Regions from separate parts of the Antribacter sp. NEAU-D49 genome, predicted to be linked through region 2. Evidence: riboswitches for the same ligand, from Rfam matches in the RefSeq annotation. Region 2 holds a riboswitch; each other region holds the start of a gene.
The links. Region 2 has a riboswitch for cyclic di-AMP ahead of AC060K_RS13770 (C40 family peptidase). Riboswitches for the same ligand answer to the same signal wherever they lie in the genome.
Positions count from the first base shown of each region.

Region 1: linked by a shared signal. The riboswitch ahead of AC060K_RS11065 (C40 family peptidase) and the one ahead of AC060K_RS13770 (C40 family peptidase) in region 2 are both predicted to bind cyclic di-AMP.
Region 3: linked by a shared signal. The riboswitch ahead of AC060K_RS05610 (C40 family peptidase) and the one ahead of AC060K_RS13770 (C40 family peptidase) in region 2 are both predicted to bind cyclic di-AMP.

Region 1 covers NZ_JBXTSN010000012.1:40,059-43,260, reverse strand. Annotated here, with positions in the region: gene AC060K_RS11070 (iron-dependent transcriptional repressor DtxR) at 83-817, shown strand; cyclic di-AMP (ydaO/yuaA leader) riboswitch at 981-1,170, shown strand; gene AC060K_RS11065 (C40 family peptidase) at 1,173-1,931, shown strand; gene AC060K_RS11060 (universal stress protein) at 2,102-3,202, shown strand, end outside.
Region 2 covers NZ_JBXTSN010000016.1:98,662-101,863, reverse strand. Annotated here, with positions in the region: gene AC060K_RS13780 (hypothetical protein) at 1-11, shown strand, start outside; gene AC060K_RS13775 (DUF2269 domain-containing protein) at 17-517, shown strand; gene AC060K_RS13770 (C40 family peptidase) at 652-1,416, opposite strand; cyclic di-AMP (ydaO/yuaA leader) riboswitch at 1,415-1,584, opposite strand; gene AC060K_RS13765 (heavy-metal-associated domain-containing protein) at 1,906-2,106, shown strand; gene AC060K_RS13760 (copper resistance CopC/CopD family protein) at 2,182-3,202, opposite strand, start outside.
Region 3 covers NZ_JBXTSN010000004.1:168,704-171,905, reverse strand. Annotated here, with positions in the region: gene AC060K_RS05615 (phytoene desaturase family protein) at 1-1,365, opposite strand, end outside; cyclic di-AMP (ydaO/yuaA leader) riboswitch at 1,472-1,652, shown strand; gene AC060K_RS05610 (C40 family peptidase) at 1,653-2,546, shown strand; gene AC060K_RS05605 (NAD(P)-dependent oxidoreductase) at 2,604-3,202, shown strand, end outside.

The DNA.
Region 1 (3,202 bases), on a different contig from region 2:
GCGAGCCGGTGTGCCGGGTCGTCCGCCGAGACGACCCGCCGCCGACGGCGGGCCCGCGGAGCCGGCAAGAACGGGAGTGGACGTGACGGACCTGATCGACACCACCGAGATGTACCTCAAGACGATCTACGAGCTGGACGAGGAGGACATCACACCGCTGCGCGCCCGGATCGCGGAGCGGCTGGGGCACTCGGGTCCCACGGTGTCGCAGACGGTCGCGCGCATGGAGCGCGACGGTCTGCTGGTGGTCACCGGCGACCGCCACCTCGAGCTCACGGAGGCAGGGCACGACAAGGCGATGCGGGTCATGCGCAAGCACCGCCTGGCGGAGCGCCTGCTGACCGACGTCATCAAGCTCGACTGGGAGCACGTGCACGTCGAGGCGTGCCGCTGGGAGCACGTGATGAGCGAGCAGGTGGAGCGGCGCCTCGTGGGTCTGCTCGACCACCCGCACCACGACCCGTACGGCAACCCCATCCCCGGCCTCTCCGAGCTCGGCGAGGACTTCACGGACGTGCCGTTCCTCGCGGGCGTGGCCTCGCTGCCCGCCGTCTTCGAGGCGGCGGCGAAGAAGGGGGTGCGCGGTTCCGTCTCGGCGTCGCTCACCCGGATCGCGGAGCCGCTGCAGACGGACGTCGACCTGCTCGCCCGTCTCGCGGACGCCGGGCTGGTGCCCGGGGCCCGCATCGTCGCGACCCACGAGAACGGCGTCTACACGGTCTCGGCGGACGTGCCGGCAGAGGCTGTCGCAGGCGATCCGCTCGTGCTCGACCTGCCCGAGGACCTGGCTCGTCACCTCTTCGTGGCGGCTTCCTGACCTCGCACAAGACCACTTGGTGAACCGCCTCCGTGCTGCAGCACGGAGGCGGTTCTGTGTCATCACCAGTTATGCGACAGGTCGCCTTCGTGACGTGAACGTGACATTCATCCGAGGTTCCGGTACGTTCAGAACCGCTCCGAGGAGTTAATCCACCGGAGCCCTCGGACGGACGCCGAACTCTGTCACCGGCCGGGGCCACCACGACCCGCATGACAGAGGCGGGGGACCCACTTTGGGCGCCAGGGTGCGTCCTTGGGGTGAAGTCGGGCGGACTCTCGGGTCGCTCGGCCGGGTGCTTTCTCCCACCCGAACCCGACAGCTGACCTCGTAGGCGTACAAGGAGAGGTACTACGTGACCGCACGTACGTCTCGCGCTCGCCATCGTGCAGCGCGCCGACCTGTAGCTGGCCTTGCACAGAACCCGAACGTCGGCCGCAACGCGGCCGTCGTCGCAGCAGGGGCTGGGCTCCTCGTCTCGACCTTCGGCGGCGCCATGGCCGCCCAGGCCGCTCCCGTCGCCAACGACGCCGCCAAGCTGAGCACCGTCGACCTGTCTGCTCTGACGCAGCAGGCGCGCACCGCTCTCGCGGCCGCCCCGGTGGTCGCAGTGGCCGCCGACGCCGACCTCTCGGTGGAGCAGGCAGTCATCTCCGTGACGCCGGCCCCCGAGCCGGAGCCGGAGCCCGTCCGGGCAACCACCACGTCGCGTTCTACGACGACGTCGACCACCGCCTCGAGCTCGAGCTCGAGCAGCATCGGCGCGGCTGCCCCGGCCTCGGCCAACGGCTCCACGATCGTCTCGATCGCGGCCCGTTACGTGGGCGTCCCGTACCTGTCGGGTGGCACCACGCCCGCCGGGTTCGACTGCTCCGGCTTCACCTCCTACGTCTACGCGCAGGCGGGCATCAACCTTCCGCGCACGTCGTCCGCGCAGGCTGCGGGCGGTACCCGGATCTCCCGCGCCGAGGCGCAGCCGGGCGACCTCATCTACCAGCCGGGCCACATCGGCATCTACGCCGGCGGCAACACGATGATCGACGCACCGCGCCCCGGCAAGACCATCCAGTTCCGCGCGATCTGGATGAGCTCGCCGCAGTTCATCCGGTACTGAGCCGACCAGCGACAGCTACCGCCACCGACGCCCCGGTCCATCCCATGGACCGGGGCGTCGTGCATCTGCCCCCTCCGGGGACGGCGGGCGCCGTCGTGCGTGCTTCCCTGCCGGGGCCCCGCCGGACGAGTAGCGTGGTGGCATCACTCCAGAGAGACGCGGGAGGCGCGATGAAGCGACCGGAGGTCGTGCTGGTCGGGGTCGACGGCTCGGAGGCGAGCCTGCACGCGTTGGACTGGGCGGCGGCGTACGCCCGCCGGATCGGCTGGGCGCTGCACATCGTGTGCAGCTATTCGCTCCCGTCGTTCACCGCGGCCTCGCTCGACGGCGGGTATGCGGCGCTCGACGACAGCACCATCCAGGAAGGCGCCCGCGCGGTGCTCGCGGAGGCGGAGGCCAGGGTCGAGGGCTGCGGCGTACGGGTGACCACGGCTGTGGCGACCGGCGACGCGGCCGGGGTGCTCGTCGAGCTGTCGCGCGACTACGGCTTCGCCGTGGTCGGCACCCGGGGCCGCGGAGGCTTCACGGAACGGCTCCTCGGCACCGTCTCGTCGGCGCTGCCCGCGCACGCGCACTGCCCCGTCGTGGTGGTCCCGCTGCGCGAGACCAGGGGGCGTGGCGCGTGGGCGCCGCCCGGGTCCGACGAGGCCGCGGCGCAGGAGGCGGAGTCGGCCGCGGAGGCCTCGGCGGGCGGGCCGGCGCAGGCTGACGCGGCCGGTGGTGGCGCGGCCGGTGGTGGCGCGGCCGGTGGTGGCGCGGCCGGTGGTGGCGCGGCCGGTGGTACCCGGCCGTGGAGCGCGGTGCGCGACGTGCGCCGCATCGTGGTCGGTGTCGACGGGTCGCCCCAGGCTGAGGTGGCGCTGCGGCACGCGATCGCGCAGGCCAAGGCCTGGGACTCCGAGCTGACGGCCGTGGCGGGCGTCCCGGTCGGCTCAGGCGCTGGGCTGCTGGCGTGGCTGCCCTCCAACATCGACCACGAGCAGGTGCTGGCCGACATCAAGGCCGGGCTCGACGTCATCATCGACCGGCACGAGGCGCAGAACCCGGGCATGGTGATCCGGCGGATCGTGCTCGACGGAACCGGCGCCGAGCTGCTCACGGAGTTCTCCTCGGCGTCCGACATGATCGTGGTCGGGTCGCGAGGGCGCGGCGGCTTCCGCGGGCTCCTGCTGGGCTCCACCAGCCAGGCGGTGCTGCACCACTCGGCGTGCCCCGTGCTGGTGGTCAACCGCAACTGCGCGGAGTCCGACCCGGCGGAGGTCGCGCAGGCC
Region 2 (3,202 bases):
TGCACGGCTGATGCCGATGTCTCCGGCGATCCGGAAACTGATGCTGACGGTTCACATCGCCAGCTCAGTGGGCTGGCTCGGCGCCATCGTCGCCTACATCGCCCTGAACGTGCCCATCTATGCAAGTGACGACCAGCAGATCGTGCGGGCTGCGTACGTGATGATGGAACCAGTGTTGCGGTATGCGTTGATCCCGCTCGCCGCGATAGCGCTCGTGACCGGGATGGTCCAGGCCCTCGGTACACCCTGGGGATTGTTGCGACACTACTGGGTGGTGATCAGCCTGGTACTGACGGCCTTCGCGTTCGTGATCCTGGTGCTCCACCTGCCCGCGGTCGAGGCGATCGCCGCAGTCGCGGCGGACCCCGCCGGCGATGTCGACCAGCTCGGCGGGGATCTGTTCCACGCGGTCGGTGGGATGGTCGTGCTGCTCGTCCCGTTGGCTCTCAACATCTACAAGCCGCGCGGGATGACGCGGTACGGCTGGCGCCGCGCTCAGCGACCTCCTGCTGGATGACGTGTAGCGAGTGAGTCATGACCGCTCTAGCAGCCCACACGCCGGTGCGCCTGGTCCACAAGGGACCGGGCGCACCGGGATGTCACCCTGGAGTTCAGACTGTCGACGGGGTGTCGAGGCCTGCGGAGCAGGGCTCAGCCGACGCGGATGAAGGTCGGGCTGTCCTGCCAGAGCCTGCTGTAGCGCACGGTCTGACCTGGGACGGGGGCCTCGATCTGCATGCCGTCACCGGCGTAGATGGCGATGTGGCCGGGGCTCCAGATCAGGTCGCCGGGCTGTGCCTCGGCGCGCGAGACCACGGTGCCGGCGTAGCGCTGCTGCGACGAGGTGCGGGGCAGGGTGATGCCGACCTTGGCGTAGACGTACGAGGTGAAGCCGGAGCAGTCGAACCCGGCGGGGGTCGAGCCGCCCCAGAGGTACGGCACTCCGAGGTACTGCATGCCGATGGCGACAACGTCCGAGTTGGTGCCGGCGCGGACGGGTGCGGCCTCCTCCGGGGCGTCCGCCGCCGCGACGGGGGTACGCGTCTCGGTGCGCGAGGCGACCTCGACGACGGGCTCCGGCTCGGGGGCCGGCTCCGGCTCCGGCGCCGGGGTCACGGCGATCGTGCCGGTCTCGACGATGAACTCGGTGTTGGCGGCGACCGTCACCACAGGGGCTGAGGCCAGCGACTGGCGGGCGTCCGCGGTCAGCGCGTGGAAGTCGACGGTCGACACGGTTCGGTCGTTCGCGTTCGCGGGGGCGCTGAACATCCCCATGATCAGGCCGGAGCCGGCGGCGACGACAGCGCCCCGGCGGGCGGCGGCGCCGACGCTGCGCGCAGCGGCGCGCGACAGGGGGGTCAGCGGGGTGATGGGGCTACGGGCAGCACGATGGCGCCCGGGCGAGCATGAGGTCACGTCGGTTCTCCTACCGCCTGCGAGGTGAGCTGTCGGGTTCGGGTCGGAGACAGACCCGGCCGCACTCCTACCTGTGCGGCTTCACCCCAAGGACACCGGTGGTGCCCACTTGCATGGGTCCCCCGTCCCTGTCATCTGGTCGTACGAACCTGGGGGCGGTGACAGGGCTCGGCGTCCGCCTCGGGCGCCCGCGGATTCTCCGCGAGGTGGATCGACCGTAACCCAGGATCGCCGAGATGTCACAGTCAGGTCACGACCCCCTAGTCCCGCTCTTGCGACGTGACCGAAGTATCCGGCTTGTGCATGGCCCGAGCCCAGACATACCCGGCGGGGGTATCCTCAGTGCAGCCCAAGGTGCTCCCGGGGACGCCGCTCCATATGTCCAGCCGACCTGAGCGGGCCCGCGGCGCAGCTGAACCACCGTCCGGCACCACGGGCGTTCACGAGGCAGTCGCCGACCAGGCGCCGCCGCATACGAGAGGACGCAATATGAGCACCACGACGTACTCGGTCCAGGGAATGACGTGTGGCGGCTGCGCCGCCAAGGTCACCGGCGTCGTCAAGCAGGTCGACGGAGTCGAGGACACGTCGGTCGACCTCGCGGCCGGCACCGTCACGGTGGTTGGCCCCGGCGCCGACCACGACGCCGTCCGTGCGGCCATCACCCAGCTCGGCTACCAGGTCGCCTGAGCCGCCGAGGGAGCACCGCCGCCGTCGGCGAAGTCGTGACTCGCCGACGGCGGCCGTACGGGCCCGCGACCACCGTCATGCAGTGGTCGCCGCACCCACGAGCCAACCAGTGATCAGCACGACAGCCACCATGAGTGCGGTTTCGGGTGTAGCGCTGCGGTGCAGAGCCTCCCCGGAAGGGCGTCCGTGCCGGCGTCCGTTGGTCGCGCTCAAGAGCGGCAGCGTGTGGAAGTGGTTGTAGGCGCCGATGAGGCCGACCACAGCCACGACCGCGACCTTGGCGAGCAGAGCAAGTCCCCAGTCCGTCTCCCACAGCTGGGGCACACGGTCGAGGATTGTCGCCGTGAGAAGGACGCCGGCTATGCCGACGACCGCAAGGGAGGCTCCAGCGATCACCGAGAACCTGGCAGCTATCAGCCCGACGTCGAGGTGTCGTCCTTCCTGCTGTCGGCGGCGGAGGATCACGGTGAGCATGACCACACCTCCGAGCCAGGTCGCCGCACCCGCCAGGTGGGCGACGTCGGCGGTCAGAACGAGCCAGCGTGGATCTGCGGTGTTGCTATGACCGTCGAGGACGATGCCTGCGGCGGCCAGGACGACGCCGACCATGGCGACGGCCGAGGTGCGCAGGCTGCGGCGAGCTCCGGCCAGGACGGCGAAGGCTCCGGCCGCTTGCAGCCCGATCACCCAACCTGTCGAGCCCGTGAGCGAGTCGGCGACGGCGGACGGCGAGACGGCGGCCGTGGTGCCACCGTGGGCGAGCGTCATCGCCCGAGAGGCGACACGCAGGATCAGCCCGACCAGGATCACCGCACCGGTCCAGCGCACGGTGGAGAGCGCGACGGGGATGTCCTCCGCGTCGCGTCCGCGCAGAACGAGACCGGCGAACGCTAGGCCGCCTGCTGCAACGAGCCACCCCCAGAGCGTCGCCGCGTTGCCGGACCTCCCTACCGCATCGATGAAGGGCGGCACGGGGTGATCCTGCATCGACGCCATGGTGTGTCCCGAGTGCGACGTCGAAGGGCTGTCGTTGGAGCCGCCCGCCGTGGCTGTCGGTTCGCCGACGGTGAAAGCCAGGCGCCCTTCGATCGTGTGA
Region 3 (3,202 bases), on a different contig from region 2:
GAGCGCCCGCGACCGCGCCCCCTCGGGGTCCTCGCGGAACAGCCGCGCGGGCAGGTGCAGCCCGAACAGCGTGATGGTCTGCGCCCCGGCGGCGCGCAGCTCCGGCCCGAGGATCGACGGGTCGGTGAGCGTGTGGCAGTAGATCTCGCACGGGGGCAGGTCCGGGATCTGCCCCGCCGCCGCCTGCGCGTACGCGGCCTGCAGCTGGGTGAACGACTCGTTGACGTGGAACGTGCCGCCGAACGCCGACGCCGGGTCCACCCCGTCGCGCAGCCGCGGCAGCCGGGTGAGCAGCAGGTTCACCTTGAGCTGTGCGCCTTCGGGTGCGCTGCCCGATGGCGATCGCCCGCCCAGGTGCACCGCGTCACCACGGGCGCCGCCGGCCAGCGCGCCGCCGCCCACCGCGGCTTCCCCGCCCACCGGCGCGCCGCCGCCCGCCACGAGCAGCCGGTCCAGCGTCGCGGGGGCGCAGCCGGCCAGCACGTGACCGGCGCGCACGCCGTGAGCCACACCGTCGTCGTCCGTCCAGGCGACCTCGGCGTCACCCCCGCCGCCCGAGCCCACGCCACCCCCGGCGCCACCCGGCGCCACCGCCGTCACGTCCGCCCCGGTCAGGATCGTCGCCCCGGCGGCGAGCGCCGCGTCCCGCAGCGCCCCGCTGACGGCGCCCATGCCACCCACGGGGACGTCCCAGTCACCGGTCCCGTTACCGATCACGTGGTAGAGGAAGCACCGGTTCTGGCGCAAGGAGTCCTCGTCGAGGTCGGCGAACGTGCCGATCAGGCCGTCGGTGGCGGCGACGCCGCGCACCACGTCGTCGGCGAACGTGCGGCGCAGCACGGCGCCCAGCGGCTCCTCGAACAGGGCCCGCCACGCCTCGTCGTCGCCCACCGCTGCCTGTGCCTGGGCGCGGGAGAGCAGCGGCTCGGTCACCGTCGGGAACAGCCGCCGGGCCACGGAACCCGTCATGGCGTAGAACGCCTGCCAGGCCTCGAAGTCCGCGTCGCCCCCGGTGAGGCGGCGGAACGACGCACGGGTGACGTCGTCGGACCCCGTGTCCACGAGGAGGCCGCCCGCGCCCACCGGCGTGTACGACGAGTAGCGCCGCCGCCGGAGGCGCACGTCGAGGCCGAGCTCGGCCACGATCTGCCGCGGCAGGAGCGAGACGAGGTACGAGTACCGCGACAGTCGCGCGTCCACCCCGGCGAACGGGCGGGCCGACACAGCCGCGCCGCCCACGTGGTCCAGGCGCTCCAGAACCAGGACCGAGCGGCCCGCACGGGCGAGGTAGGCGGCGGCCACGAGGCCGTTGTGGCCCGCTCCGACGACGACGGCGTCGTACCGGGCGGCGAGGTGCTCCTGCATGGCGACATCGTGGCACGTGGCCGGAATATGCCGTCCCGTGATCCTTTCGTGACATTTCACGGGAAGACCGGTACGGTCATCCTCGCCTCGCCGTCCAGACGAGGCCCAGGACCGGACGCCGAGCCCCGCCACCGGTTCTGACCAGCGACGACGTGGCGGGGACGGGGGAACCAGGTAAGCCGGACGCACCTGCGTCCTTGGGGTGAAGCCCTGCACGTCAGTGCGGGGCCGGGTGACTCCCCATCCGAACCCGACAGCTCACCTCGCAGGCGTCGAGGAGATCCATCGTGCCTACTCTGACCGAGCCCGAACAGTCGACGACCCGAGCCGCCCGCGCCCGCCACCGGGCCGACGGCCGGGCCATCACCCCCCTCACGTCCATCACCCAGACCGCCGCCGAGAACATGTCGGTCGCCGCCCGCACGGGAGCGATCGCCGTCGTCTCCTCGGGGCTGCTCGCCTCCGTCTTCACGCAGACCGCGAGCGCCGCCCCCGTGTCGAACGGGGTCACGGAGCACAGCCTGGACCGCACGGCCGTGCCGGGTGCCACCCTCCAGCTGGTGCCCGTGGTGACCGTCGCCCCCGAGACCACCTTCGCCGTCGAGCAGGCCCCGGCCCCGGTGCTGCCCTACGCCGAGACCGAGGCGGGCATCGCCGAGGCTCGGGCCAAGGCGGAGGCGGAGGCCCGTGCCAAGGCCGAGGCCGAGGCCCGTGCCCGGGCGGAGGCCGAGGCACGTGCCGCCGCCGAGGCCCGCGCTGCCGCGGCAGCCGCCGCGGCGGAGGCGGAGGCGGAGGCAGCCGCCGCGCAGGCCGCCGCGCAGACCGTCTCCACCAGCACGTCCGCCGTGGGGCAGCAGGCCGTCAACCTCGCGCTGGAGCTGGTCGGTACGCCCTACGTCTACGGCGAGGAGTCGCCGTCGACGGGCTTCGACTGCTCGGGACTGATCTGGTACGTCTACAAGCAGCTGGGCATCAGCCTGCCGCGCACGTCGTCCGAGCTCCGGTACGCGGGCACGCAGGTGTCGCTCGCCAACGCCCGGCCGGGTGACATCGTGTGGACCTCCGGGCACGTCGCCCTCTACGCGGGCAACGGGATGATCGTCGAGGCCAACAAGCCCGGCATGCCCGTCCGGTACGTCTCGATGTGGCAGGACAACCCGATCATCGTCCGGGTCGCGTGAGACTCCTGACGTCCTGGGCCGCTGGGGCGGCCCAGGACGTCAGGTAACGTCCGGCGGGTGAAGATCCTCGTCCCGGACGTCCCGTTCGACCTCGACTTCCCGGCCCGGCTGCCCGACGGCGGAGCCTCCTTCGGCGCCGGCGGCACCGACATGGTGGTGGCCTACGGGATGAAGGACCCGGTCCCCGAGGAGCACATCGACGCCGAGGTGCTGGTGACGTGGTCCAGCCCGCCGCGGGTCGTGGCCGACGCCGCCCGCCGGCTCACCCGGCTGCGCTGGGTGCAGACGCTGTCCGCAGGGCCGGACGTCGCGCTCGCCGCGGGCTTCGCTCCGGAGGTCGTGATCTCGTCGGGCCGCTCGCTGCACGACGACACCGTCGCGGAGCACACGCTGGCCCTCGTCCTCGCGACCGTGCGGCGGATCGACGTGGCCCTGAGCGCCCAGCGGGAGCACCGGTGGGAGCGCGCCATCGCCTTCGCCCAGGCCGACCCGGCCACCGAGGGGCAGTACACGCTCGATGGTGCGCGGGTGACGATCTGGGGTTTCGGGTCCATCGCGCTGCGCCTCGCGCCGTTGCTCGCGGCGCTCGGCGCCGAGGTGACCGGGGTGGCGGGCACGGCGGGCGAGCGGGCCGGGTTCCCGGTGGTGACCGCCGC